One region of the Janthinobacterium paucivorans genome, then DNA from elsewhere that is predicted to be linked to it. Evidence: predicted binding sites of a transcription regulator. Region 1 holds the regulator's gene; the other holds the start of a gene.
What was found. Region 1 encodes HrcA, which represses chaperone genes, less so after heat shock. Its sites were predicted from a motif close to TTAGCACTCNNNNNNNNNGAGTGCTAA; they were not measured.

Region 1 (14,476 bases):
CATCGTCGGCGGTAGCGTAGCGGCCTTGCAGCAGGCGCGGCCCCTGCTGGAAAAGATGGGCAAGAATATTTTCCATGCGGGCGAGGCGGGTGCGGGCCAGGTGGCGAAGATTTGCAACAACATGCTACTGGGTATCTTGATGGCCGGTACGGCCGAGGCGCTGAACCTGGGCGTGGCGCATGGCCTCGACCCGAAAGTGTTGTCCGATATCATGGCCAAGAGTTCGGGCCGCAACTGGACCCTGGAAGTGTACAACCCGTGGCCCGGCGTCATGGACGGCACGCCCGCTTCGCGTCATTACACGGGCGGCTTCGGCACGGCGCTGATGCTGAAAGACCTGGGCCTGGCGCAGCAGTCGGCCTTGTCGGCAAACGCGCCCACGCCATTGGGCGCCCTGGTGCGCCAGTTGTACCAGATGCATGCGCAAGCCGGTTATGCGCAGCAGGATTTCTCCAGCATCGTGCAAATGTTGCAGCCTGCTTTGCAAACGCCTGTTGCCTGAGAAATTTTGGGCAAAAAAAAGCCCGCTGGTAAAAGCGGGCTAAATCCAATTCTTGGAAGAGTTGGAGGAGACAGATGCATTATGCTGCATCGCCACATATAACTCCAATTTATCTTTCTAATATCAACTATACATTTCAGTGATATCTCTTCCCGGTAGCCGCGCAACCGCTACCGTTCCCGCAGCTCAGGCCGGATTGCAGGCGATCTTCACCGTCGTCACATTCGCTTCGCCCATGGTGCCGCCGCCCGTGCCTGGCTGTACCACGCACAGCAAACCTTTCGGCTGAACTGAGACACTGATGCCATACGGATCGCCATAGTTGACAGAGCCGGCCATGGTAAAGGCCGTGGCGTCCTTGGTCACCGCAGTGATTGTGTTACCGTTAATCAGCACCAAGCCATCCACCGTCAGGCCGGAAACCGTGCCGCCCACGGTATAGCTGTTTTGCGAGCAAACCACCGCAGCGCTGATATTGATGTAGTGACCAGCCGACCCGGAACCACCGCGGATGCCGCAAGTCATGTGGGCCGGTTGTTGTTTGACGGTGATGTTGTAGTCGGTACCATAGTCGATGCGCTTGTCAAAGGTGAATGACGTTTTGCCAGCAGGAATCGGCAAGGTGTCGCTGCCATTGGCCAGTATCAGTCCTTCATTGTTCAAGCCTGAGATCGTGCCGCTGACGTCATACGAGGCCTTGCCGCCGCAAGCGGCCAGTCCCAGGGTCAACAGCAGTGCGGCGAGTGGGCGCAAGCAGGATAACTTCATGTATTTCTCCAAAAAATAGGTGACGAATCGCAAGGATTACTGCGGCGTGCAGTCGATTGTGGCCGCGCTTGTGGCGCTCGAACCCATCGTACCGACCGTATCGCTGCCGTCGGCACTCTTTGAACCCTGGAAGCGGCACTTCAGGCCCGTTGGCTGAGTCAATATGGAAATGCCGTATGGGGCGCCGTCAGCTATCGCATCGAATTTATAGAAGTTGACACCAGCCAATGGACTGGTACCGTTGGCGCCCATGACCAGGCGCAAGCCGCCAGCACTCAGGCCCGTAATCGTACCGCTCAGGGCGTAGGTGTTGGTCGTGCAGCTGACAAAGGCCGTGCTGACGGAATAGCGCGATGCTTTGCCGCTGCCACTGCTAATACTGCAAACGGCGCCTTTGGGCTGCTGCGCGATGGTGATATCGTAGCGCTCATCTGTGTTGATCAGCTTGGTGAAAACAAAGCTGCTCTGGTTTGCGCTAACAGGCAAGCGTTCACCATTGTTCAGCAGAATCAGGCCATCTTTGGTCAGGCCGCTGACTGTGCCTTGCAGATACAGGTTGCCGCCGCTGCCGCCGCAGGCTGCCAGTGTGGCGGCGCAAGCCGCCGCCAGCATCGAGCGCAGGTACAAATTTTTCATACATTCTCCAAAACGAATTAGGTTGGGTAGCGCAACGCGGACGCTGGCGCCGCATTGGAATGGCGCCTATTTTAGTCTATCTGGCAAGCTGAATGACCTTGCCTTGTATCACCCTGTAACAATTTTTCGCCGCGAAGCGCTGGCCTGGCCCCATTACGTGAAAGCGCAGCCATGCCGGCGGCGCCGATCGGTGCGACAATACCGTCAGCCTGCGCACCGTGGCGCGGCATCTACTGTGAATCCCATGTCCCTTGCCCCTCTAAAATCGGCTGTGCCGCCCAAGGCCATCCTGTTCGATCTCGACGATACTCTGTGGCCTATCGCGCCCGTGATTGTCGCCGCCGAAACCCTGTTACACGACTGGCTGGCGACGCACGCGCCCAAGGTGGCGCAGCAGTTTTCCATCGAGGTGCTGCGCCAGCAGCGTCTGCTCATGCTCAAGGAGCAACCGCATTTCCATGGCAACTTGATCGAGTTGCGCCGCGCCGGCCTGCTGGCCGCCTTCGAGAGCGTCGGCGAGGACTGCGCCCTGGTCGAGCAAGCCCTCGTGCACTTTCTCGCCGCGCGCAACCGCGTCGAGCCGTATGACGACGTCCTGCCTGGCCTGGCCTGGATGCGCCAGCGCATGCTGGTCGGTTCGATTTCGAATGGCAATGCGGACCTTGAAGTTATCGGCCTGGCACAGCATTTCAAAGTGTCCATCGCCGCCAGCGACTTTGGCGTGGCCAAGCCCGATGCCAGCATCTTCCTGGCCGCCTGCGCCGCGCTGGACGTAGCGCCGCATGAAGCCGTGTATGTGGGCGATGACCTGTATTTCGATGTGACGGGAGCGCAAGGGGCGGGCATGCGTGCCGTCTGGATGAACCGCAAGGGCAGCGACGCCCACCTGGCTGCCGGCGTGCAGCCCGATGCCATCTGCGCCAACTTTGACGAGTTGCTGCTATGGCTGCAGCAGCAACTGGAAGATTGATCGCTGCCGGACGGGCGAACGTGCATAATACAAGCTGGCTGGCGCTGTCGGCGCAAATCTGCATGCGGCGCTTGCTACGGCGCTTACGACTTGTATTGCGACCTCTGCCACGGCCTGCATCACTCCTGGTATGACTACTTGTTTTATAGAAAATTGGCCTAATTAATTACACCATGCAACTCGATACACGCGCCCAAACACTGCTGAAAGCCCTGGTCGAGCGCTATATCGCCGACGGCTTGCCGGTCGGTTCGCGCGCCTTGTCGAAGATCTCCGGCCTGGACCTGTCGCCGGCCACGATCCGCAACATCATGGCTGATCTGGAAGAGCTCGGTTATGTTTCCAGCCCGCATACCTCGGCCGGCCGCATCCCCACGCCGCGCGGCTACCGCATCTTTGTCGACACCTTGCTGACCGTGCGGCATCTGGATGAGCACATGGTCGAGTCGCGCATGCTTCTGCAGACGCCGCAGCCGCAGAAAACCATCGCCAATGCGGCGCAGATGTTGTCGTCACTATCGCAGTTTGCCGGCGTGGTGCTCAGCCCGCGCCGGGAATCGGTGTTCCAGCAAATTGAATTCTTGCGCCTGTCAGAAAAGCGCATCTTGCTCGTCATCGTTGCCCCGGGGGGCGACGTGCAGAACCGCCTGTTGCTGACGCAGGCCGACTACACGCCGGCGCAACTGGTGCAATCGGCCAATTACATCAACCAGAATTATGGCGGCCTGTCGTTCGATGCCGTGCGCTTGCGCTTGCAGGGCGAATTGCGCCAGTTGCGCGACGACATGGGCAGCCTGATGCAGGCGGCCGTGGAAGCGGGCAGCGAAGCGATGGCCGACCATAGCGATGACATGGTCATTTCCGGCGAGCGCAATTTGCTCAGCGTGAGCGATCTGTCATCGAATATGCATTCGCTGCGTCAGATGTTCGACATGTTCGAGCAAAAAACCGGTTTGATGCAGCTGCTCGACGTGTCGAGCAAGGCGACGGGCGTGCAGATTTTTATCGGCGGCGAATCGAACCTGGTGCCGATGGATGAGATGAGCGTGGTGACGGCGCCGTATGAAGTCAACGGCAAGATCGTGGGAACGTTGGGGGTGATCGGACCGACGCGCATGGCTTACGAGCGCGTCATTCCGATCGTCGATATTACGGCTAAATTACTGTCGAGCGCGCTCAGCCATCATTGAGCGTATTGCCTTCAGCGCCGCCCGCTCCCGCAGGAGCGCCAAGCTTGGCTCAGGCAGTTTTATGCGGGCAAGCCGTCTTGACGCAGTTGCCATAAATGGCCAAGGCGTGTTCGGCGATCTTGAAGCCGCGCTCTTCGGCCACTTTTTGCTGGCGAATTTCGATTTCTTCGTCGAAGAACTCTTCGACCCGGCCACAATCGAGGCATACCAGGTGGTCGTGGTGGGAGCCCTCGTTGAGTTCGAAAATTGCCTTACCGGTTTCAAAATGGTTGCGGTTGAGTAAGCCCGCCTGCTCAAATTGCGTCAGGACACGGTAGACGGTTGCTAATCCGACATCCATATTTTCGGCCAGCAGGATCTTGTAGACATCTTCTGCCGTCAGGTGACGTACCGGGCTACTCTGGAAGATATCGAGTATCTTCAGGCGTGGCAGGGTGGCTTTCAGGCCGCTTGCCTTGAGATCACTAGGATTGTTACTCATGTTTGTTGCTCGTATGTGGGTCAGGTGCTTTATCATATAGCGTTTTGTCGGGGAGTGCCAAAATATGCATTTTTTGGCAGGCCGGTCACTCCTGGCGTTTTGTTCATCCAATTGAGGTCATTTATGCGCGTAACACCGGCTGTATTGCCATCTCTCTGGCACCGTATTTCATTTCGAGCCCCAGTCGTGGCAGGCATGGTCTGTGTCGCGCTCGCCATGTCTGGCTGCGCCAGCCGCGGCATCCTTGGCGAAAAGCCGGCCGCCAGCCAAAAAGAAGGCAAGGAAGTGGTCCCTGAGCAGGGTGCACAAACGACTACCGTTACGCCGCTGCAAAAATTCATGTGGTTTTTCTCGCCGTATCGTCCCGACATTCAACAAGGTAACTTTGTCTCCGAAGAGATGCTGGCCCAGTTGAAAGTGGGCATGACGCGCGACCAAGTGCGTTTCGTCTTTGGCACCTCGCTGCTGACCGATATTTTCCATGCCGACCGCTGGGATTATCCATTCCGCCTGGCCCGGGGCAATGGCGAAACCACCAGCAGCCGCGTGGTTGTCTACTTCGGCAAAGATGGCAAAGTTGAACGTGTCGAAGGCGGCAATTTGCCGACCGAGAAAGAATACATCAACCGTATCGCCGGTCCGTCGCCATTCGCCAAGGTTGCCAAGGCCGACGTGCCTGCCGCTGCCCTGCCATCGCCGGCGGCGCCAAGCGCCGTGCCAGCGCCGGCCGATGCCGCCCCCGCCATTCCTGTGAGCAAGCCTGACGCTGTACCGGCAGCCATCGCCGAGCCCACCAAATAAGTTGCTGTAAGAGAATAAAATGACTGAATTGAAAATCGCCATCGCTGGCGCCAGTGGCCGCATGGGCCATATCCTGATCGAAGCGGTCAGCAATGCTCCTGACGCCGTGCTCGTTGGCGCGCTCGACCGCGTTGGCTCGCCGTCCTTGGGCCAGGATGCGGCCGCCTTCCTCGGCAAGCCTGCCGGCGTGCTGATCGAGTCCAGCTTGGCTGCCGGCCTGGCGGGCGCCGCTTACCTGATCGATTTCACGCGTCCCGAAGGCACTTTGCAGCATCTGGCGTATTGCGCCGAGCACGGCATCAAGATGATCATCGGCACCACCGGTTTCGATGACGCGGGCAAGGCGGCGATTGCCGCTGCCGCCGAAAAGACGGCCATCATGTTTGCGCCGAACATGAGCGTGGGCGTGAATGTCACCATGAAGTTGCTGGAGCTGGCGGCGAAAAGCCTGTCCGAAGGCTACGACATTGAAATCATCGAAGCGCATCACCGCTTCAAGGTCGATGCGCCATCGGGCACCGCCCTGCAAATGGGAGAAGTGGTCGCCGGCGCCCTGGGCCGCGACTTGAAGGACTGCGCCGTGTACGGTCGCGAAGGCGTGACGGGCGAACGCGACCCGTCGACCATCGGCTTTGCCACCATCCGCGGTGGCGATATCGTCGGCGATCATACGGTGCTGTTTGCCGGCATCGGCGAGCGCATCGAGATCAGCCACAAATCGAGTAGCCGCATCACTTACGCCCACGGCGCCCTGCGCGCCGCACGCTTCCTGGCCGACAAGTCGAGCGGCCTGTTCGACATGCAGGACGTGTTGTCGCTGAAGAACTAAGGAACATTATGGCCACTGCGATCCTGAATGGAAAAGACATCACCGACGAAGCGAGCTTTCACGCGCAATGCGCGCCAGCCTTCGGTTTCCCCGCGTTCTACGGCAACAGCATGGATGCCTGGGTCGATTGCCTCAGCTATCTGCGCGACGATGAAAACATGACCCAGTTCCGTTTGAAACCGAACGAAGTGCTGGAAATTGTCGTGCAAGACGCGCAGGCCATGAAGGCGCAGGTGCCTGACTTGCTGGAAGAGATCACGTTCTGTATCGCCGGCATCAATGAGCGCTACGAAGATTATGGTGAAAAGCCGGCGTTGAAGCTGGTACTCAAGTGAATAGAATCGTAGGTCGGATTAGGCCCTGCGGGCCGTAATCCGACAACATTGTTGGCTGTGAAAGTCGGATTACGCGCAAGCGCTAATCCGACCTACGTCCAGACGAGCAACATTTACACTACCTTGCGTTCGCGCAAGCCGTCGATCTGGCCGCCATCGAGGCCCAGCCACTCGTGCAGCACTTCCTGCGTATGCTGCCCCAGCAACGGCGGCGGCAAGCGGTACTGCACCGGCGAGCCGGACAGGCGCACGGGATTGCCCACCAGCGCCACCGTGCCCGCTGTCGGATGCGGCATTTGCACTTTCAAGCCACGCGCGAGCACTTGCGGGTCGGCAAACACCTGGTCGATGCGGTTGACGGGGCCGCACGGCACGGCCTGTGCCTCGAAGGCGCTGATCCACTCGGCCGTCGTGCGCATGACGGTAGCTTGGCGCAGCAAGGGGATCAGGGTGGCCCGGTGCGCCACGCGCTGCGGATTGGTGGCGTAGCGTTCGTCCAGCGCCCACTCCGGATGGCCGACGATGGCGCAAAAGCGGGAAAACTGGCCATCGTTGCCGATCGCCAAAATCATGTCGCCATCGGCCGTAGGGAAGTCTTGATATGGAACAATGTTCGGATGCGCATTGCCCATGCGCTGAGGCACTTTGCCGCCGCACAAGTAATTAGCCGCCTGGTTGCCCAGGGCCGCCACTTGCACGTCGAGCAGGGCCAGGTCGATATGCTGGCCCAGGCCCGAGCGTTGCCGTTCGGCCAGCGCCGCCTGCACGGCGATGGTCGCATACAGGCCCGTCATGATATCCGTTTGCGCCACGCCCACTTTTTGCGGCCCGGCGCCTGGCTGGCCATCGGGCAAGCCCGTGATGCTCATCAGGCCGCCCATGCCCTGGATCAAAAAGTCATAGCCGGCGCGCGCCGCATACGGGCCATCCTGTCCAAAGCCCGTGATGGAGCAGTAGACCAGGCGAGGATTGAGCGCCATGAGGCTGGCCGCGTCTAAACCGTATTGCTTCAAACCGTCCAGCTTGAAGTTTTCCAGCAATACATCCGCTTCGCCAGCCAGCTTGCGCACCAGCGCCTGGCCTTCAGGGGCAGCCAGGTCGATGCACAGCGAGCGCTTGTTGCGGTTGGCGCACTGAAAATAAGCGGCCTCGGCCGTATCGCGGCCGTCTTCATCTTTCAGATACGGCGGCCCCCAGGAGCGCGTGTCGTCGCCGCGTCCCGGCTGTTCCACCTTGACCACGTCGGCGCCCAGGTCGGCCAGCAATTGCCCGGCCCAGGGACCGGCCAGCACGCGCGACAGGTCCAGTACGCGCAAGCCGGTCAGCGGCGCGGGCCGCAGGGTGGAGGCCAAGGCGTCCATCAGTTGCTGAAGGCGGAGATGCCGGTGATGGCGCGGCCGATGATCAGCGCGTGCACATCGTGCGTGCCTTCATAGGTGTTGACCACTTCCAGGTTGACCAGGTGGCGGATCACGCCGTACTCGTCGGAAATGCCGTTGCCACCCATCATGTCGCGCGCCACGCGGGCAATATCGAGTGCCTTGCCGCAGCTGTTGCGTTTCATGATGGAAGTGATTTCCACGGCAGGCGAGCCTTCATCTTTCATGCGGCCCAGGCGCAAGCAGCCTTGCAAGCCCATGGTGATTTCCGTGAGCATGTCAGCCAGTTTCTTTTGCACCAATTGATTTGCAGCAAGAGGGCGGCCGAATTGCTTGCGGTCCATCGTGTACTGGCGTGCCTTCAGGTAGCAGTCTTCGGCTGCGCCCAGCGCGCCCCAGGCGATGCCGTAGCGCGCGCTGTTCAGGCATGTGAATGGGCCTTTCAAGCCGCGCACGTCCGGGAAGGCGTTTTCTTCCGGGCAAAATACTTCATCCATGACGATTTCACCGGTGATGCTGGTGCGCAAGCCCACCTTGCCGTGGATTTCCGGTGCCGACAGGCCTTTCCAGCCTTTTTCCAGCACGAAGCCGCGAATCGCGCCTTCATCGTCCTTGGCCCAGACGACGAACACGTCGGCGATGGGGCTGTTGGTGATCCACATCTTGGCACCGGACAGGCTATAGCCGCCCGGCACCTTGCGCGCGCGCGTGACCATGCTGCCAGGATCGGAGCCGTGGTCCGGTTCCGTCAGGCCGAAGCAGCCGATGAATTCGCCCGTCGCCAGTTTCGGCAGGTACTTTTGCTTGGTCTCTTCGTTGCCGAAGGCGTTGATCGGCACCATGACCAGCGACGATTGCACGCTCATCATCGAGCGGTAGCCCGAATCGACGCGCTCGACTTCGCGCGCCGCCAGGCCGTAGCAGACATAGTTCAGGCCGGCGCCGCCGTATTGTTCGGGTATCGTGCTGCCCAGCAAGCCCAGCTCGCCCATTTCGCGGAAGATGGCGGCGTCCGTGCGGCCATGGCGGAATGATTCGAGCACGCGTGGCACCAGGCTGCCCTGGCAATAGTCGCGGGCCGCTTCCAGCACGGCGCGTTCCTCGCCTGTCAGTTGATCTTCCAGCAGCAGGGGGGAATTCCAGTCGAATACGGTTTTGCTCATCACAGGCCTCGCAGGTGAGCGCCGGTGATCGGCGCAAGATTGAATATGCCTCATGGTAGGTTTTTGCCTAGCCTTGCGCAAACGATATTTTCGCACCCAGACATGCGTATTGCGCATATCTTGCGCCATACTAGGGTTCTTTTACTGGCCGGATATCCCCATGTCACGCAAAATCCCCATGCTGCAAGCCTTGAATTGCTTCGAGGCGGCGGCGCGCCACCAAAGCTACACGCATGCGGCGCGCGAACTGTCGCTGACGCAAAGCGCCGTATCGCGGCAGATATCTTCCTTGGAAAGCTTTCTTGGCGTGCAATTATTCCAGCGCACGCGCCACGGTGTACTGCTGACCAGTGCCGGTGCCGCGTATGCGCGCCAGATCGCCGCCCGCCTCGATGGCCTGGAGCGCGATACGCTCGACACCATGGCGCGCCAGGGCGGCGGCGGGGCCTTGCAGCTCGCGTCCGTGCCCACGTTTGCCACGCGCTGGCTGATGCCGCGTCTGTCATCGCTGGCGCGCTTGCACCCCGAGATCGTCGTGCATATCGATGCCTATACGAAACCGTTCATGTTTGCCGATACGGAATACGACGGCGCCTTGTACGCGGGCACGCCCGAGCAATTGGCGCGCTGGCCCGGCACGCGCGCCACCTTGCTCATGCATGAAGAAATCGTGCCCGTCGCCAGCCCCCGCCTGCTGGCGGCGCGCAGCCATTGGCAGGCGCAGGATTTGCTGGAACTGACCTTGTTGCAACAAAGTACGCGACCGGGCGCATGGCGCCAGTGGTTTGACGCCATGCAGGTCGATGGGGAACTGGCACGCTATGGCGCCCGCTACGAACTGTTTTCCATGCTGGCCATGGCGGCCGTGCAGGGGCAGGGCGTGGTCTTGTTGCCGCGTATGCTGGTCGAGGCGGAACTGGCGCGCGGCGAGCTATGCATCGCATGCGAGCGCCCACTGCGCGGCCAGCGCGCGTATTACCTGATCACGCCCGAAGCGGCGCATGAAAAGCTGGCCTTGCAGCAGTTGCGGCGATGGTTGCAGGACGAGGCGGCTTAAACGACTTTGGCGGCATCGAAATGGGGATTGTCGATGAAACCGATCTGGTTGCCGAACGGGTCGAGCAATTCCACCGTGCGGATGCCGTCGCCCACATCCGTGATCGGGTGGTGCAGGCTGCCGCCCAGCGCGATAATGCGCTCGACTTCCTGCTCGATGCCGTCCACGCCCCAGTACGTCACGCTGCCCTGCGCGCCAGCTTGGCCGTCCGACAGCAAGCCCAGCTCGAAGCCGCCGATGTTAAAGCCGACATAGAAGGGCTGGTCGAAATACGGCTGCGTATTAAATACCTGGCTGTACCAGGCCTTGGCCTTGTCCAGGTCGGGGACGGGATAGGTGACAGTGCGTAAGCCTTTGATCATATTGTGCTCCTGTTGGTCGAAAAAGTCGGCGAAATACCTGCTGCCATCATGCCAGCGGAAAAACTGGCATCGCGCTGGTCCTGGCACAGGCGGTCGACGTAATTGTCCGGCACGTCCAGATGCAGTCCAGCCAGGTCCGCAGGGCGGGAATGGGTATGTATTCCTGGTAGACGAGCATGGCCGGCGTTGCTGCAAAGAACAAGATTGCCTTTATAGTACATCGATATTACACAGATATTACACAGATATTACTCAGATATTACTCATACATCACACCGCATAATTGCGTGCCGGCCAAAATATGCCAGCCCGGGCCGCCAGCGCGCCGCGCTATCGGGCGGCGACAACCAGTATAATGCTCGGTTCATATCCACTATTGGCCGCACATCATGCAAGATAAATATAGTCCCGCCGACGTCGAACAAGCCGCCCAATCGCACTGGAAGGCGATCGACGCCTATAAAGCCGTCGAACACGACCCGCGTTTCCCAAAAGGCAAGTATTTTGCTTGCTCGATGCTACCTTACCCTTCGGGCAAGCTGCACATGGGTCACGTGCGCAACTATACGATCAATGACGTGATGTATCGCTATCTGCGCATGAACGGTTACAACGTGCTCATGCCGATGGGCTGGGATGCGTTCGGCATGCCGGCGGAAAACGCGGCCATGGCCAACAATGTGCCGCCTGCGCAATGGACGTACTCGAACATCGCCCACATGAAGCAGCAGATGGAATCGATGGGTCTGGCCATCGACTGGTCGCGCGAAATGACCGCCTGCAAGCCTGAATATTACAAATGGAACCAGTGGATGTTCCTGAAGATGCTGGAAAAAGGCATCATCTACAAAAAGACCGGTACCGTGAACTGGGACCCGATCGACCAGACCGTGCTGGCCAACGAGCAAGTCGTCGACGGCCGTGGCTGGCGCTCTGGCGCGCTGATCGAAAAGCGTGAAATCCCCATGTACTACGCGCGCATCACCGATTACGCGGAAGAATTGCTGGCCTATGTGGATGACAAGCTGCCGGGCTGGCCCGAGCGCGTGCGCACCATGCAGACCAACTGGATCGGCAAGTCGACGGGCGTGCGCTTCGCTTTCCCGCATGCAATCAAGGATGCGCATGGCGCCTTGATCGGCGACGGCAAGCTGTATGTGTTTACCACCCGCGCTGACACCGTCATGGGCGTGACCTTCTGCGCCGTGGCCGCCGAGCACCCGCTGGCCATCCACGCCGCGCAAAGCAATCCTGCACTGGCTGCCTTCAACGCCGAGTGCAAGCTGGGCTCCGTGATCGAAGCGGACATGGCGACAATGGAGAAGAAGGGCATGCCGACCGGCCTGTTCGTTACGCATCCTTTGACGGGCGAACAAGTGGAAGTATGGGTCGGCAATTACGTCTTGATCACCTACGGCGACGGCGCCGTGATGGGCGTGCCGGCGCATGATGAACGCGATTTCGGCTTTGCCAAGAAATACAATCTGCCGATCAAGCAAGTCGTCGAAGTCAAGGGCCAGCAATTTTCGACCGACGCCTGGCAGGAATCGCATGGCAGCAAGGATGGCGTCTGTGTCGCCTCCGGCAAATACGACGGTCTGCATTTCGCGTCCGCCGTCGATGCGGTGGCCGCCGACCTGGCCGAACTGGGCCTGGGCGAAAAGAAAACCACGTTCCGCCTGCGCGACTGGGGCATTTCGCGCCAGCGCTACTGGGGCACGCCGATCCCGATGATCCATTGCGCCGACTGCGGCGTGGTGCCAGTGCCGGAAAAAGACTTGCCGGTGGTGCTGCCGGAAGACTGCGTGCCGGACGGCACGGGCAATCCCTTGAACAAGTACGAAGCGTTCCTGCAGTGCGACTGCCCGCAGTGCGGCAAACCGGCGCGCCGCGAGACGGACACCATGGACACCTTCGTCGATTCGTCGTGGTATTACATGCGCTATACCTCGCCAGGCTCGAACGACGCCATGGTCGACGCGCGCAACGATTACTGGATGCCGATGGACCAGTACATCGGTGGCATCGAACACGCCGTCATGCATTTGCTGTACGCGCGCTTCTGGACCAAGATCATGCGCGACTTCGGCCTGGTCAAGTTCGACGAACCTTTTGTGAACCTGCTGACGCAAGGCATGGTGCTCAACGAAACCTACTTCCGCAAGGATGCCGTGGGCAAGACCACCTGGTTCAATCCGGACGACGTGCGCCTGTCGCTCGATGACAAGGGCCGTCCGCAAAGCGCCATCCTGGTAGCCGATGGCCAGCCGGTGGAAATCGGCGGCACGGAAAAAATGTCGAAGTCGAAGAACAACGGCATCGACCCGCAAGCGCAGATCGAGCAGTACGGTGCTGACACGGCCCGTTTGTTTACCATGTTCGCCTCGCCGCCGGAACAGACCCTGGAATGGTCGGGCAGCGGCGTCGAAGGAGCGAACCGTTTCCTGCGCCGTGTGTGGACCTTCGGCTACGCCCAGTCGGCCACTATTCAAGCCGCATTGGCTGGCGGCGCCGCACCGGCCACCGGCGACGCGCAGAAAAATCTGCGCCGCGAATTGCACAAGCTGCTGCAGCAAGCTGATTACGACTTGAAGCGCGTCCAGTACAACACCGTGGTGTCGGCCTGCATGAAGATGCTCAACACCCTCGAATCGGCCAAGTTAGACGATAGCGCGCAGTCGAAGGCATTGATCGCCGAAGGTTTTTCCATCTTCCTGCGCTTGCTCAATCCTGTCGCGCCGCACATCACCCACGTGCTGTGGCAAGAGTTGGGCTACGCCGGCGTGCAGGGCGACTTGCTCAACGCGCCGTGGCCGCAAGTCGATCCGCAAGCATTGGAGCAGTCCGAGATCGAGATGATGATTCAGGTGAACGGCAAGCTGCGCGGCTCGATCACCGTCTCCAAGGATGCCGACAAGGCCAGCATCGAAGCGGCTGCGCTGGCGTGCGAAAGTGTGCAAAAGTACGTCGAGACCACGCCGAAGAAGATCATCGTCGTGCCAGGAAAATTAATCAGTATCGTGGTGTAATCATGACGACTTCCTCTTCCGTTTCGCTGTTCGGCGGGCGCGCCTGGCGCGCCATGCTGGCCATCGCCCTGACCGTGCTGCTGTCGGCCTGCGGCTTTCATTTGCGCGGATCGAACGGAAGTTTCATGCTGCCGTTTGCGACGATGTACATCGGTTTGCCCGAGACATCGCCGCTGGCGATTGGCCTGAAGCGCTATATCCGCGCCATTGGCAGCACCCAGGTGGTCGACACCAAGGATGGCGCCGACGCTGTCCTTGAGGTGCTCAGCGATCCGGAGAGTAATCGTACTAAAAGCATATTGTCGTTGAATAGAAGTGGCCGCGTGCAAGAGTACCAACTCGGCTATTCGATCAATTTCCGCGTCGTGGACAAGGCCGGCAACCAGCTGCTGGCACCGACGACCATCAACCTGGTGCGTCCGATCACCTTCGATGAATCGCAGGTACTGGCCAAGGAAACCGAGGAGGCGGCGCTGTACCGCGACATGCGCAACGATCTGGTGCAGCAGATCATGCGCCGCCTGGCGGCCATCAAGCCGGTGCTGCCGGCCATGTCGGTGGCGCCAGTGACCCCGGTCGCGCCGGCAGCCCCGCAGCAGTAACGGGGACGCCATGCAATTGCGGATAGACGCGCTCGATGGGCATCTGGCCAAGCCGCTGGCGCAGCTGTATGTGATCACCAGCGACGAACACTTGCTGGCGCTGGAAGCGGCCGACAAGATCCGCCGCGCGGCGCGCGCGCAAGGGTTTTCCGAGCGTGACGTGCTGACGGTGGAACGCAGCTTCAAGTGGGGCGAACTGCTGGCGGCGAATCAGGAGTTGTCGCTGTTCGGCGATAAAAAACTGATCGAGCTGCGCATCCCTACCGGCAAGCCTGGCAAGGATGGCGGCGCCGCGCTGCAAAGCTATGCCAAAAACCTCAGCCCCGATAACCTGACACTGATCACCTTGCCCAAGCTGGACTGGGCCACGCA
Region 2 (14,476 bases), on a different contig from region 1:
CGATGACATTGGCTCTCCCCAAGTTTTTTTTGTAAGCCGCGATGCTAAGGCCTGCCGCGTTTGCTTGCAACAGAAAAAACGGCCTGTCCGCTATTTCGCAGGGATTTGTAAGGTATTGATTTTCATAAAGACATTACTTTCGGCACTTGCGCTCGTACTTGCACGGGCACTTGCAAGAGCGGGGCGGGGCAGCAATAGCTGCAGTGGCAGCATGCCTTTCGCAGCGGGGCCGTTTGCCAGGGTAAAGCCGCAGCTCAGGTAGAGGCTCAACGCCGCGTGGTTATCCTGCGCCACGGCCAGGCGCACGCAGCCCAGTTCGGGAATGGCGCAGGCGTGTGCGATGGCTGCCTGCGTCAGTTGCCGTCCCGCGCCGCGTCCACGCGCCTGCGGTGCCACATACACGCCCCACAAGCTGGCCTTGTCATGTACGACGGCAATCGGTTCGCGGCGCAGGCCGGCAATGGCGATCAATTGTTCTTCGTTAAACGCGCCAAATATTATTTGGTGCGAGGTGGCGCGCAAGCGCTGTGCCATCTGTGCCAGCGGCAAGCCGCTTTCCGCGGCGTGCGTGGTGCAGAAAGCGGCGGGCAGTTCGGCGATGCCGGTCAGGCGCAGGGCGCGATAGGTGCTGGCGTCGTCTGGCGTGAGCGGGCGGACAGTGGTGGCGGGCATGTGGCCGAGTATCGGGCTTCGATGCCAGAAAGTAAACCTTGTGTTGTGCTATTTTTCAACATAAGATATATCTTATTGCGATATATCTTAAGGAATCAGCATGCTCCATCTTTTACGCGGGGCGTACCCCGTACGCGCGGCGGCCCACGCTCAGGGAGAGGCGGCGGCCCCGCTTGGCAACCCTGTTGCGCGCGGGCCGAAAATGTTTGATGCAGGCACCTTGCGCTACCTGGTGCTGCAATTGATCGCCGACAAGCCGCGCCACGGCTACGACATCATCAAGTCCATCGCGCAACGCGCCGGTGGCGCGTATGCGCCCAGTCCCGGCGCCATCTATCCGCTCATGCATGGCTTGGTGGGGCACGGTTACGTGGCTGTCAGCCTCGATGGCAACAAGAAACTGCACAGCATCACGCCGGAAGGACTGGCTTTCCTGGCAGCGAACCGCGCCTACGTCAACGCGATTGCCGCCAGGGTCGATGCGCCGGCCGGCGCGGACGACGATCTGCGTCAGTTGATGCACGAACTGAAGGTAGCGGTACTGGCGCGCGGGCGCACCGCCGAGCCCGATGCCCGCCGCCTCGATGCCGTGCGCGCCATCCTGCGCCAGGCCCGTAGCGATATCGAGGCGCTGGCATGATGGCCGCAGCGGTGCCCGCACCCGCACCCGTGCCCCTGCTGACGCCGGGGCGCGAACGCGCGATGTTGTGGCTGCTTGCCCTGACGCAATTTACCGTCATCATGGATTTCATGGTGATGATGCCGCTGGCGCCGCAACTGATGCAGGCGTTCAATATCGGCCCGGCAGCCGTCTCGGGCGCTGTCTCTGCCTATGCGTGGTGCGCGGGCCTGTCCGGCTTGCTGGCGGCCACGTATATCGACCGTTTCGACCGCAAGAAGCTGCTGTTGACCATGTTTCTCCTGTTTACCGTGTCTAACCTGGCCTGCGCACTGGCGCCGAACTTCCATGTGCTGCTGTGGTCGCGTGCGTTTGCCGGGCTGACGGGCGGCGTGCTGGGCGCCATCGTCATGGCCATCATCGGTGACGTGATTCCCGCCGAGCGGCGTGGCGCGGCGACGGGCATCGTCATGACCGCATTTGCCATGGCGGCCGTGGGCGGCGTGCCCATCGGCGTGGTGCTGGCCGCCCATTTTGGCTGGGCTTCGCCATTCTTCCTGCTGGTCGTGCTGTCGCTGCTGATCTGGTTGGGCGCGGCGCGCGTGCTGCCATCGCTGACGGCGCACGTGGGCGCGGCCCCCACGCCGCTGCGCCAGGTACTGCCGAATTTGCTGGCGCTGCTGCGGGAGCGGCGTCACCTGCAAGCGTTTGCCTTGTCGATTGTCAATATGACGGCCGGCATGCTGGTCATTCCCTTCATTTCGCCTGTGCTGGTGGGCAATATGGGACTGGCGCCGGTCGACGTCACCTGGGTCTACCTGACGGGCGGCTGCGCCACCATCTTCACGGCGCGCCTGATCGGGCGCTGGGCGGACCGGGCCGGCAAGCAGCAGGTGTATCGCTGGGTCTCCCTGCTGTCGATCGCGCCGCTGCTGTTCATCACGCACCTGCCGCAGTTGTCGTTGCTGGCGCTGATGTTGCTGTTTCCATTTTTTATGGCCCTGGTATCGGGCCGCACCATCCCGCTGCAGGCGCTGCTGACCAGCATCCCGCAGCCGCAGCAGCGCGGCGCCTTCCTCAGCGCTAATTCGGCCCTGCAAAGTTTGGGTAGCGGTCTGGGCGCCTGGTTGGGCGGCTTGAGCTTGCACACGGACACGGCCGGCCATATCAGCGGTTATGGCTGGAATGGCTGGCTGGCGGCGGCGTTGTCACTGTGGACGGTGTGGTGGGTGGCGCGCGTGCGCGGCGCGGCGCCACAGGGCGCGCCGGCGTAGGAGCGTTTATTGGGTGGCGGTGCGCTGCATGGGAGCGCTGTCCTTGCGCCATTGTTCCAGGCTCAGCAGCTCACCTGTGACGCTGTCGTCGACGAGGATGCGCTTGCCATCGGGCGTGACGACAAAGCTTTCCCAGCGGTGGGCCGCTTCCGGCGTGCTTTCGAAAAAGCTCAGCTGGTAGCAAACGACGCCATCGACCAGGCGTGTCTCGGGCGACGTTTCCATCACCGCACCGTGCGCGCGTCCGCCCGAGGCTTTTTCGATATGCGCCGACCAGGCCTTGATTTCCGGCAGCGCCATCAGCGCATCGACGGCGCGCGCGTTCTGCTCTTGCGCCGCCGATTGGCTGCTCGCGGCAGGTGGATTGCCGTCGTGCTGTGCGGACCGCTGGTGCAGATAAAAAGCGCCTAGCCCGGCGGCCAGCAAGCCGGCCAGGATGCCGGCGATGATGGTGGTTTTGGAAGAGGAGGCGCGTGGCGGCATGGTGGTGAGCATGAGAAAGAGGGACGATGGCGGCCATGCTAAAGCAAAACACGCAGGCCGGCAATCGCCTGGCGAGCCTAAGGGGCTTGTCTAAGCAATCGACGAAAAAAAATCGACGAAAAAAAAGCTACCTTCCGTAGAAGATAGCTTTCGGGGCTGCCGGGCAGGCGCAAACAGCTTTTGGCCTGTCTGTCCTGGCCCGGCATAGGCATCCCCGCGCGCCGTCGCCTGCGGGCGGGGACGCCGGGCTTACATCATGCCGTCCATACCGCCCATGCCGCCCATACCACCCATGCCGCCGCCCATGCCGCCGCCTGCTTTGTCGTCAGCGATTTCGCAGACCATGCAGTCGGTTGTCAGCATCAGGGAAGCGATCGAAGCGGCGTTTTGCAGCGCCGAACGGGTCACTTTGGCTGGGTCCAGAACGCCCATTTCCACCATGTCGCCATACGTGCCGTTGGCAGCGTTGTAGCCGTAGTTGCCCGTGCCAGCCAGTACGGCTGCCACGACGACCGAAGCTTCTTCGCCAGCGTTTTGCACGATCATGCGCAGTGGCTCTTCCATTGCGCGCAAGACGATCTTGATACCAGCATCTTGATCAGGATTGTCGCCCTTGACCGTGATGTTGGCGCGTGCGCGCAGCAGGGCTACGCCGCCGCCTGGCACGATGCCTTCTTCCACGGCAGCGCGGGTAGCGTGCAGTGCATCTTCAACGCGGGCTTTCTTTTCTTTCATTTCGACTTCGGTGGCTGCGCCAACCTTGATCACGGCAACGCCGCCAGCCAGTTTGGCTACGCGCTCTTGCAGTTTTTCACGGTCGTAGTCCGAGGTCGCTTCTTCGATCTGTACACGCACTTGTTTCACGCGTGCTTCGATCGAGGCAGCTTCGCCGGCGCCATCGATGACGATGGTGTTTTCCTTGCCCACTTCGATGCGTTTCGCTTGGCCCAGTTCGGCCAGGGTCACTTTTTCCAGGGTCAGGCCGACTTCTTCAGCGATCACTTGGCCGCCGGTCAGGACAGCGATGTCTTCCAGCATGGCTTTGCGACGGTCGCCGAAGCCAGGTGCTTTCACTGCGCAGGTCTTCAGGATGCCGCGGATGTTGTTCACAACCAGGGTCGCCAGCGCTTCGCCTTCGATGTCTTCTGCGATGATCAGCAGTGGACGGCCAGCTTTAGCGACTTGTTCCAGTACCGGCAGCAGGTCACGGATGTTCGAGATTTTCTTGTCGCACAGCAGGACGAATGGGCTGTCCAGTACGGCAACTTGTTTCTCTGGGTTGTTGATGAAGTATGGCGACAGGTAGCCGCGGTCGAACTGCATGCCTTCAACGATGTCCAGCTCGTCGTTGAGCGACTTGCCGTCTTCAACCGTGATGACACCTTCTTTACCGACTTTTTCCATCGCTTCAGCGATACGCTCGCCGATCGAGTAGTCCGAGTTCGCCGAGATCGCGCCAACTTGGGCGATTTCTTTGGTGGTGGTGCAAGGACGGGCGATTTTCGCCAGTTCTTCGACCGTCGCGGCAACCGCTTTGTCGATACCGCGCTTCAGGTCCATCGGGTTCATGCCGGCGGCAACGAACTTCATGCCTTCGCGCACGATGGCCTGGGCCAGTACGGTAGCGGTGGTGGTGCCGTCGCCGGCGTTGTCGCTGGTGCGGGAAGCAACTTCCTTGACCATTTGCGCGCCCATGTTCATGAGCTTGTCTTTGAGTTCAACTTCTTTCGCTACCGACACACCATCTTTGGTGACGGTAGGGGCGCCGAACGAGCGCTCCAGGACCACGTTGCGGCCTTTCGGGCCCAGCGTTACTTTGACTGCGTTGGCGAGGATATTGACGCCTTCGACCATCTTGGCGCGCGCTGCGTCGCCGAATACTACTTCTTTAGCTGCCATGTTCAATTCTCCTGAGTTTCGGGATGTATCTGTCTACAACGTGGAAACAATTACTTGACGACGATCGCCATGATGTCTTCTTCGCGCATGACCAGCAGCTCATCGCCGTCAACTTTGACGGTTTGGCCGGCGTACTTGCCGAACAGGACGCGGTCGCCTACTTTGACATCCAGAGGACGCACTTTGCCGTCGTCGAGAATCTTGCCATTGCCTACGGCAAGGACTTCGCCTTGATCCGGTTTTTCAGCAGCTGCATCAGGAATGATGAGGCCGGACGCAGTTTTGGTTTCCTGGTCGAGGCGTTTGACGATGACGCGATCGTTCAATGGGCGCAGATTCATACAAAACTCCTTAAAGTTCAATGGATAAGTGTTGCTAAATGAATACATGACTGGCACAGCGCCAGACGTGCTTTCAGTGACCGCCGTTGAAAGCAGCCCGCAACGGTCAAGCAAACCCCATGTCATGCTGTTCTTGCCTTTATCCGGCAGTAGTGCATCGCGGCGTCGCCCGCCGCGTAGCGTTCCCTGCAGTGGTCTGGCAAGCACCATCATGTCCTGAGGATTGCTACGAAAGAGTTTGTTAGCACTCTCTACTAACGAGTGCTAATTATAGGGACGGTAGGGGGCTTATTCAAGGGCTTATTCACCGGAAAGATATGCTTGGACGTTCTGCGCAGCCTGCATTTACACAGGGTTTGCGCTGGCGCAAGCCAACTTGCCGGGCGTCAGCAACAGGCGCGACTCTAGCATGCTCGGCAGACGAGGGGCGTTCCTGTACGCGCAGGAAACAGAGTTTGACTATGGAATTTAATAAGATGATTGCAATTGCATATCAATATCAGCATTTAGGCCAGAAAGAACCGCATGCCACTGCCGATTTCCCATCCCGTCTTGCACCTGTTGAACGCCACCGTCATCGGCCTCGCCTGCCTGGGCAATGCCGCCGCGCAAACGCCTAGCATCGTCGACGAGATCAGCGTGGCGACGCTGACGCCGCAGGAAAAGGAAATGTTGCTGGGCGACTTGTTCAACGCCTTGAACAAGGCTGACGACGAGCAGGCCGCGCAGGTGTGGAGCAACGGCGGCAATAGTGGCGGGCTGGTAAAAGTCACGTTTAGCTTCAGCAACTCCGGCATGACGGAGTTCAGCCTGAAGGCGCACGTCTGCCGCGATCTGAAATTCGTCGTCACGGCGGGTGAGAAGTCGCAGGATTTGAGCCGGCGTACCTGTTCGCACAACAGCGGCAAGTGGGATGTGCAGGGCAAGGATGCAGCCCCCGTCGTGTATCGGCCTTTCTTGTCGGACGTGACGGTGGCCAAGCTCAATGCCAAGGAGCAGCAAGCGCTGCTGACGGCCGCCGTGCGCACTTTGAAAGATGAAGAGGATGGCAAGACGCGCCAGTGGAGCAACAAGGGCTTGGGCAATGCGGCGCCGCTGGCAGTGCGCCTGACGCCCTCGCGCACGGATGCCAAACCTGGCAGCTACCGCCGTACTTGCCGCGACTTGACGATGCTGCTTGACGGCAAGGGCGGACAACAGACGCTGACGCGCCGCTCTTGCGAAAACCGCTATGGCGGACTCGATATCGAAGCCGATTACGTCGACGAGTAAAACGCTGCCTTCGCGGCGCTGGAAGATGCGCGCACTTGACGAAAAGCGCCGGAAAAATCGTGTAATGTCCGCCAACTGCCCTGCATTGATGTAAATATGTGTGACAGCGACCTGATTCGATTGACGCCCGGGGAGCGTCCGCCCTATAGTGGCGGGATGATTTCCGAATTCAATGAATTATCCGACAAAATCGGCCTGCTGGCCGAAATGACCCACGCGCTGCGCCGTGAAAACGCGCAACTGCGCAAGGACAATGCCGCGTTGGCCGCCGAGAACGCCCAGTATGTGCAACGCATGCGCGAGGCGCAGGAGCGCGTGGAAGCATTGCTGGAAAAAATTCCCGAACTGGTGCAAGCTGGCCTGGAGCAAGCCGCTTCGGAAGCGGGCGCCTACCCTACCGAGAACGAGAAGGAAGCGTAATGGCGCGTGTCGATGTCAATATCATGGGCCAGTCGTATAGCATGGTGTGCCGCGACGGTGAAGAGCGCGCGCTGCGCGAAGCGGCGATCTATCTCGATAGCAAAATGAAAGCCATCCGCGACGCCGGCAAGGTCAAGGGCAATGATCGCATCGCCGTACTGGCCGCCCTGGGTGTGGCTGCGGAATTCCTCTCCGTGAAGTCGCCGCAAGGCCCGCTGTCGGAATTGACGATAATGGAAGTGAAGCAAAAGATCTCGGCCATGCACACGGTGCTCGACAGCGCCCTGACGCCCCAGGAAAATCTTTTTTAAACACTCAATCGTGGCTACTGTGCAGGCGCACAGTAGGGTTTCCTTGTCACACTTCGCCGCCTCTCGCCACGCCTTTGTTCGGTGTTGTACACGGGATTTTAAGCGGGCACGGCACGATATGTCTTTGCGATGCGCGCTCAAAGGAGTAAACTCATGCTTACCCTGCGGTGTTCGCGATTGCCATATATTCCTTGAACCATTTATGCGCATCGGTTGCGAATTTTGTTCGATGGGAGTGAGCGTCGCTCGTTCGACGAACCCGAAATTGAACTAACGTGACCACCTTGAACCGTTTGGTTCGGGATGCCGGCATAGCGGCACAGGCGGGGCCCAATTTGCACTACAACTGAAAACGGTTGCCGCATCGATGCGCAACCGTTTTTTTACGCCTGTCGCTGTGATACGGAGTCTGGATGAAACAATATTGGCTGATGAAATCGGAGCCCGATGAAGTGAGTATCGACGACTTGATGGCCGCGCCCAAGCACACCCTGTCGTGGTTCGGCGTACGCAATTATCAGGCGCGCAATTTCATGCGCGATGGCATGCAGGTGGGTGATGGCGTGCTGTTTTATCACTCCAGTTGCCCGCAGCCGGGCGTGGCAGGCGTGGCCGAAGTGGCCAGCGGCGCCTATCCCGATCACAGCCAGTTTGAAGCAGGCGGCAAGTATTTCGATGCCAAGGCTACGTTTGAGCAGCCGCGCTGGATCAGCGTCGACGTGCGCGGCGTGAAGAAGACGGCGCTGCTGTCCCTGTCCGAGATGCGCCAGATGCCGGAGCTGGAAGACATGCTGTTGCTCAAGAAGGGCAGCCGTTTGTCCATCACGCCGGTGACGCCGGCGCAATGGACAGTCATTACAAGCAAGTTAAAAGCATAAGCGAGGCATAAGCGAGGCATAAGCGAAGCCTAAGCGAGGCATAAGCGTAGCCTAAGCGTAGCCTAAGCCCTGCCTCAGGCCGGGCGGGGCTTGGTGGGCGGCGTGCCCATTGCCTGGCTTTTATACGCCCATACCAGCAGCGCAATGGCGCCGACGATCATTGGCAAGGACAGCATTTGGCCCGAGGTGATCGGCACGCCCAGCCACACGACTTCCCAGTCCGGCGTGCGGAAGTATTCGGTGAAGAAGCGCGCGCAGCCGTACAGCAGGGTGAACATGGCGCCCACGGCGATGCGCGGGCGTTGCTTGCGTGCATACAGCCACAGAATAATGAACACCAGAATGCCGTCCACCAGCATTTGATAGAGCGGCGATGGGTGCACGGGATACGCGATGCCCGGCCATTGCATGGCCCACGGCAAGCTTTCCGGCGCTATGCGGCCCGGCAGTTCGGCATTGATGAAGTTGCCCAGGCGGCCGGCGGCATAACCGAGCGGTACCAGCGGGGCGATGAAGTCGAGCACGTCGAACAGCGAGCGACCGGCCTTGCGGCTCCACAGGTACATGGCCACGATGACGCCGAGGAAGCCGCCATGGAAGGACATGCCACCGTGCCACACCATGAAGATTTCCAGCGGATTGTGCATGAAATATTCGGGGCGGTAGAACAGCACTTCGCCCAGGCGCCCGCCGATCACCACGCCCAGCATGCCGTAGAACAGCATGTCATCGAGGTCTTCCTTCTGCCAGCCCAGCACGGCGATGTGCGCCTGTTTGATGCGCACGCGGCCCAGGATAATGAACAGGGCAAAGGCCAGCACATACATCAAGCCGTACCAGTGCACGGCGAGCGGGCCGATCTGGATGGCTATCGGGTCGGGCATCGGGTGTATCAGCATGGGGTTTCTTTCTATATGTATGTAAAGCCAAGGTTGCGTAGTATGGCGGCGCCAGCAGTTTTTTGCCTTAGCGGCCACTTAATTTAGCTGGCAGTAGCGCTTATCTGCTTGCGCAGCAGCGCCAAAAAGCCTTGCAGCACGGAAGACGGATTGTCGCGGCGCCAGGCCAGGCCGGTTTCCACCAGCGGCGTGGCGTCCTGCAGCGGCCTGTATTCTACGCCCGGGCGCATCAGATTCGATACCGATTGTGGCACAAGCGCGATACCCATGCCAGCCGAGACGAGGCTGACGATGGTTTGCATCTGTATCGCCTGCTGGCCGATCTGCGGCGTGATGCCGGCGGCGCGGAACACGCCCAGGATTGCGTCGTGCAGGGCGGGAGAAATTGCGCGCGGAAAAATGATCAGCGGCAGGGGCGGCAGGTCGCGCAGGTTCACGGGGCCGGGCATCTGCAACAGGTCGAGGCAGGACGGCGCGGCCAGCACCAGCGCTTCGGTCAGCACGGGCAGGTAATCGAGCGCCCCTTTCGCCTTCTCGGGCAGGGGCGGAATCAACAGCCCCGCATCCGTGCGCCCGGCCAGCAATTCGTCGAGCTGCAGGTCGGAGGTGGCTTCCTGTAACTGGATCTGCACCTGTGGATAGGCAGTCTGATAAGCGCGCAGCAAGGGCGGCAACACGCTGTAGTCGGCCGAGGAAACGAAGGCCAGGCTCAATCGCCCCGCTTCGCCCTGCGCGGCGCGCTGCACCAGCGCGGGCAAATCGAGCGCCTGCGCCAGCAGCCGGCGCGCCTCGGGCAGCAGGGCCGTGCCGGCTGGTGTCAGTTGCACTTCGCGGCGCGTGCGCACGAACAAGGGCGCACCCAGCAGTTCTTCCAGGGCCATGATGGTTTGCGACAGCGGCGGCTGCGTCATGTGCAGTCGCGTGGCGGCGCGGCCGAAGTGCAACTCTTCGGCGACGGTAACAAAGTAGCGCAACTGGCGCAGTTCAAGATTCATATGTGTTTCCATGCAGATTGAATGCTGTGATATGAAAAAAGACTCACAGACACGCGCATCATATATTTGACAGTGGCGCGCGCGCAAGGCAATCTGGTGTATCCCCACTGTATGCAGGGTTTTGCTGAAAATCCGCGCAGTCAGGCATCAATCATCCTTGGAAGGACCCCATCATGCCGCAATACCGCTCCCGCACCACCACCCACGGCCGCAACATGGCTGGCGCCCGCGCCCTGTGGCGCGCCACCGGCATGAAGGATGGCGACTTCGACAAGCCGATCATCGCCGTCGTCAACTCGTTCACGCAATTCGTGCCTGGCCACGTGCATTTGAAAGACCTGGGGCAGATGGTGGCGCGCGAAATCGAGGCGGCCGGCGGCGTGGCCAAGGAATTTAACACCATCGCCGTCGATGACGGCATCGCCATGGGCCACGGCGGCATGCTCTATTCACTGCCCTCGCGCGACCTGATCGCCGACTCCGTCGAATACATGGTCAACGCCCACTGCGCCGACGCCATGGTGTGCATCTCGAACTGCGACAAGATCACGCCGGGCATGCTGATGGCCGCCATGCGCATCAACATCCCCGTGGTCTTCATCTCGGGCGGCCCGATGGAAGCGGGTAAGGTCATCAAGGTTGTCAACGGCACCCAGAAGATCATCAAGCTGGACCTGGTCGATGCCATGATCAAGGCGGGTGACAGCAGCGTTTCCGACGCCGACGTGGACGAAATCGAGCGTTCGGCCTGCCCGACCTGCGGTTCCTGCTCCGGCATGTTCACCGCCAATTCGATGAATTGCCTGACCGAGGCGCTGGGCCTGGCCCTGCCCGGCAATGGCACCATCCTGGCCACGCACTCGGACCGCCAGCAGCTGTTCTTGCGCGCTGGACGTCTGATCGTGGAGCTGGCCAAGCGCCATTATGAGCAGGACGATTATTCGGTGCTGCCACGTTCGATCGCCACCAAGGCCGCCTTCGAGAATGCCATGGCGCTCGATGTCTCCATGGGCGGCTCGACCAACACCGTGCTGCATTTGCTGGCCGCTGCACACGAGGCGGAAGTGGAATTTACCATGGCCGACATCGACCGCATTTCGCGCAAGGTACCGTGCCTGTGCAAGGTCGCGCCGATGACGGATAAATACCATATCGAAGACGTGCACCGCGCGGGCGGCATCGTGGCGATTTTGGGCGAATTGGCGCGTGCTGGCTTGCTCGATACCACCCTGCCGACCATCCACGCGCCGACCCTGGCCGACGCCATCGCGCAAAACGACATCATGTGCACGGACAATCCGGCGGTGCATGAACTGTTCCGCGCCGCACCGGGCGGCGTGCCGACGCAGACCGCCTTCTCGCAGTCGGAGCGCTTCGCTGCCGTTGACACCGACCGCAGCACGGGCTGCATCCGCGACAAGGCCCACGCTTACTCGCAAGATGGTGGCCTGGCCGTTTTGTACGGCAACCTGGCCGAAAAGGGCTGCATCGTCAAGACGGCGGGCGTCGATGACAGCATCCTGAAATTTTCGGGCAAGGCGCGCGTGTTCGAGAGCCAGGACGCGGCCGTCGCTGCCATCCTGGAAGATAGCGTGCACGAAGGCGATGTCGTCATCATCCGTTACGAAGGCCCGAAAGGCGGTCCGGGCATGCAGGAAATGCTGTACCCGACTTCCTACATCAAGTCCAAGGGCCTGGGCAAAGCATGTGCGCTGTTCACGGACGGGCGCTTTTCGGGCGGCTCTTCGGGCCTGGTGATCGGTCATGCCTCGCCGGAAGCGGCCGAAGGCGGCGCCATCGGCCTGGTGGAAGAGGGCGATTTCATCGACATCGATATCCCCGAACGCAGCATCAACCTGCGCGTGACCGATGTGCAGCTGGCTGCGCGCCGCGCCGCCATGGAGGCGAAGGGTGATGCGGCCTGGCTGCCCGTCAAGCGCGAGCGCTATGTGTCGCAGGCGCTGCAGGCCTATGCGGCGCTGACGACGTCGGCCGACCGTGGCGCCGTGCGCGATCTGTCGCAACTGAAGAAGCGCTAAGCTAAGCGCAGCAGGCAAAACCTGCTGCGCTCGCGACGTTTGTGCCTGGTGTCGTACACCGTGTTGTTGTGTAAGTGCGACGGCCGGCCCTGTTTGAGCCTGCTACGGCGCTTGTCCTTACATCGGCTTACAAACAACATGGTCAGGCGCGTGCAGATGGGGCAGAATATAACTGCCTGATGGTTGCCACATTGCGTTACTACATTGAAACGCTTGATCTGGGCTCGTGGTGCATCTGCGGAAACACAGTAAAATGCCGCAGGAAGTAACTTTGGAGAAAAGACAATGAAACGTTTAATGTTGGTGAGTGTATTGACCGTATCGGCCCTGGCATCGCAAGCAGCGTTGGCCAATCCGGATCTGGCGAAAGCAAAAAACTGCATGGCTTGCCACGCGGTGGGGACGAAACTGGTGGGTCCTGCGTATAAAGACGTGGCGGCCAAGTATGCCGGTCAAAAAGACGCGGAAGCTAAGCTCGTAGTGAAAGTCATGAAGGGCGGTTCCGGCACCTGGGGCGCGATCCCGATGCCAGCCAATCCGCAAGTGAGCGAGGCCGAAGCCCGCACCCTGGTCAAATGGGTGCTGGCACAGAAATAATCTGTGCCGCAGTAGCTGCAATCAACGCGTCGGTCATTCCGGCGCGTTTTTTTTGCGGCGTTTCAAAGCCTGCGAGCGATGCCGGGGCCGGGTCACGAGGCTGGAACGGATGGCGCGGTGTGCCACGTCGTATGCCTGGTGGCAGACTGGCGGCGCTACGCCTTAGCGTAGCGCCGCTAGTTCATTTGATCACTTCCATTTTCGTCTTCTTGCCGTCACGGTAAGTAAATAAAGTCAGCGCGCCATCCTTGATGTCGCCGTTGGCATCGAACGAGATGGGCCCCGTCACGCCCTGGTAGTTCACCTTGGCCAGGAAGGGCAGGTACACCGAAGGCTTCGACGATTTTGCATCGGCCATGGCGGTGGCCATGGTCATCACGGCGTCGTAGACGTACGGCGCGTACAGCTGTACTTCCATCGCGTATTTCTGCTTGTAGCGGGCGCGGAAATCGTCCATGCCTTTTTGCTGCGCGCCCGTCACGCCGCCCGCCTCCGCACAGGTGACCATGTCTTCACCCACCGCGTCGCCGGCCAGCTTGCCCAGCGGTTCCGTGCACAAGCCATCGCCGCCCATGAACTTGGCCTTGATGCCCAGTGCCTTCATCTGGCGCAGCATGGGGCCGCCCACGGAATCCATGCCGCCAAAGAAGATCAGGTCGGGATTTTTCGACTTGATGCTAGTCAGGATGGCATTGAAGTCAGTGGCGTTGGCGTTCGTAAATTCCTTGCCGACGATTTGCACGCCGGGTGCCGCTTTCTTGGCGCCCTTGACGAACTGTTCCGCCACGCCTTGGCCGTAGGCCGTGCGGTCATCGATGACGGCGATTTTCTTCGCTTGCAGTTTGCCCACGGCATACGCGCCCAGGGTGCCGCCCAGCTTGTTGTCATTGGCCACCACGCGGAAGGCCGTGTTGAATTTTTGCTGGGTGTACGTCGGGTTGGTGGCGGCGGGCGAAATTTGCGCAATGCCGGCATTGAAATAAATGCGCGAGGCGGGTATCGTCGTGCCCGAGTTCAGGTGGCCGATCACGCCGTTGACCTTGGCGTCGACGAGTTTTTGTGCCACGGCAGTGCCCTGCTTGGGATCGGCTGCGTCATCTTCGGGCACCAGCACGAATTTGACGACTTTGCCATCGATCTTGAAGCCTTTGGCGTTCAAATCATCGATCGCCATCTTGGCCGCGTTTTCATTATCCTTGCCCAGGTGGGAGCTGGCGCCAGAGACCGGGGCGACATGGCCTATCTTGATGATTTCCTGTGCGCCCGCATGGCCGGCAAAGGCGAGGGCGAGGGCGACAGGAAGGACTTTGGTCTTGAGCAGCATAAACATTCTCCTATGGATAAAGATACGGCGGCGTCTCGTGAAACCGCTATGGGGAGCGGTACGTGTGAAGAAAGGTACAACAAAAAACAGGCGGCGCAAAGCCGCTTTTGGGGCTTTTTGCATTTTGTCGCAACAATCACCAAAGTGCGGCGCGATGCACCGATTTCGCAGGCGCGAGCGCACCAAACAATGGCGTTTGGCGGGGGAACGGTGTAGGGGGGGATGCTGGCATTGGCCCAGCGGCAAGGACTGGGGTCGGACCCTCAGAGTCCGACCCCGGCAATTCGCCGTTAGGGGTAAAAGTGGCTTGATTGCTGTGCAGGCCGATGCAAATGCCCCAGCTCATGAGTGACCGCATGCGCGACGATCTGTTCCAGCGATTGCTGCAAGTCTGCGCGCAATGCGCCGCGCATGCCGATCAGGGCATTGTGCAAGGCCGTCTGCAGGACGTGG

Region 2: a site for HrcA is predicted at 5,530-5,556, ahead of groES (co-chaperone GroES). Genes of this name have one in related genera too.

Annotation. Positions count from the first base shown of each region.
Region 1 covers NZ_JBNYXR010000015.1:114,162-128,637, forward strand. The annotation lists gene mmsB (3-hydroxyisobutyrate dehydrogenase) at 1-502, shown strand, start outside; gene ACQ4V8_RS17535 (hypothetical protein) at 689-1,270, opposite strand; gene ACQ4V8_RS17540 (hypothetical protein) at 1,307-1,906, opposite strand; gene ACQ4V8_RS17545 (HAD family hydrolase) at 2,151-2,876, shown strand; gene hrcA (heat-inducible transcriptional repressor HrcA) at 3,050-4,066, shown strand; gene fur (ferric iron uptake transcriptional regulator) at 4,116-4,547, opposite strand; gene ACQ4V8_RS17560 (outer membrane protein assembly factor BamE) at 4,764-5,348, shown strand; gene dapB (4-hydroxy-tetrahydrodipicolinate reductase) at 5,368-6,177, shown strand; gene ACQ4V8_RS17570 (barstar family protein) at 6,186-6,512, shown strand; gene ACQ4V8_RS17575 (CaiB/BaiF CoA transferase family protein) at 6,626-7,873, opposite strand; gene ACQ4V8_RS17580 (acyl-CoA dehydrogenase) at 7,873-9,054, opposite strand; gene ACQ4V8_RS17585 (LysR substrate-binding domain-containing protein) at 9,215-10,111, shown strand; gene ACQ4V8_RS17590 (VOC family protein) at 10,108-10,473, opposite strand; gene leuS (leucine--tRNA ligase) at 10,863-13,502, shown strand; gene ACQ4V8_RS17600 (LPS-assembly lipoprotein LptE) at 13,505-14,104, shown strand; gene holA (DNA polymerase III subunit delta) at 14,115-14,476, shown strand, end outside.
Region 2 covers NZ_JBNYXR010000001.1:50,549-65,024, forward strand. The annotation lists gene ACQ4V8_RS00190 (POT-type proton-dependent oligopeptide transporter) at 1-9, opposite strand, end outside; gene ACQ4V8_RS00195 (GNAT family N-acetyltransferase) at 91-672, opposite strand; gene ACQ4V8_RS00200 (PadR family transcriptional regulator) at 773-1,312, shown strand; gene ACQ4V8_RS00205 (MFS transporter) at 1,309-2,565, shown strand; gene ACQ4V8_RS00210 (hypothetical protein) at 2,572-3,048, opposite strand; gene groL (chaperonin GroEL) at 3,298-4,947, opposite strand; gene groES (co-chaperone GroES) at 4,998-5,288, opposite strand; gene ACQ4V8_RS00225 (hypothetical protein) at 5,814-6,560, shown strand; gene ACQ4V8_RS00230 (DUF904 domain-containing protein) at 6,657-6,980, shown strand; gene ACQ4V8_RS00235 (cell division protein ZapA) at 6,980-7,291, shown strand; RNA gene ssrS (6S RNA) at 7,448-7,625, shown strand; gene ACQ4V8_RS00245 (EVE domain-containing protein) at 7,705-8,169, shown strand; gene lgt (prolipoprotein diacylglyceryl transferase) at 8,244-9,068, opposite strand; gene ACQ4V8_RS00255 (LysR family transcriptional regulator) at 9,152-10,063, opposite strand; gene ilvD (dihydroxy-acid dehydratase) at 10,237-12,102, shown strand; gene ACQ4V8_RS00265 (c-type cytochrome) at 12,388-12,699, shown strand; gene ACQ4V8_RS00270 (branched-chain amino acid ABC transporter substrate-binding protein) at 12,881-14,023, opposite strand; gene ACQ4V8_RS00275 (hypothetical protein) at 14,036-14,239, shown strand; gene ACQ4V8_RS00280 (DUF2486 family protein) at 14,314-14,476, opposite strand, start outside.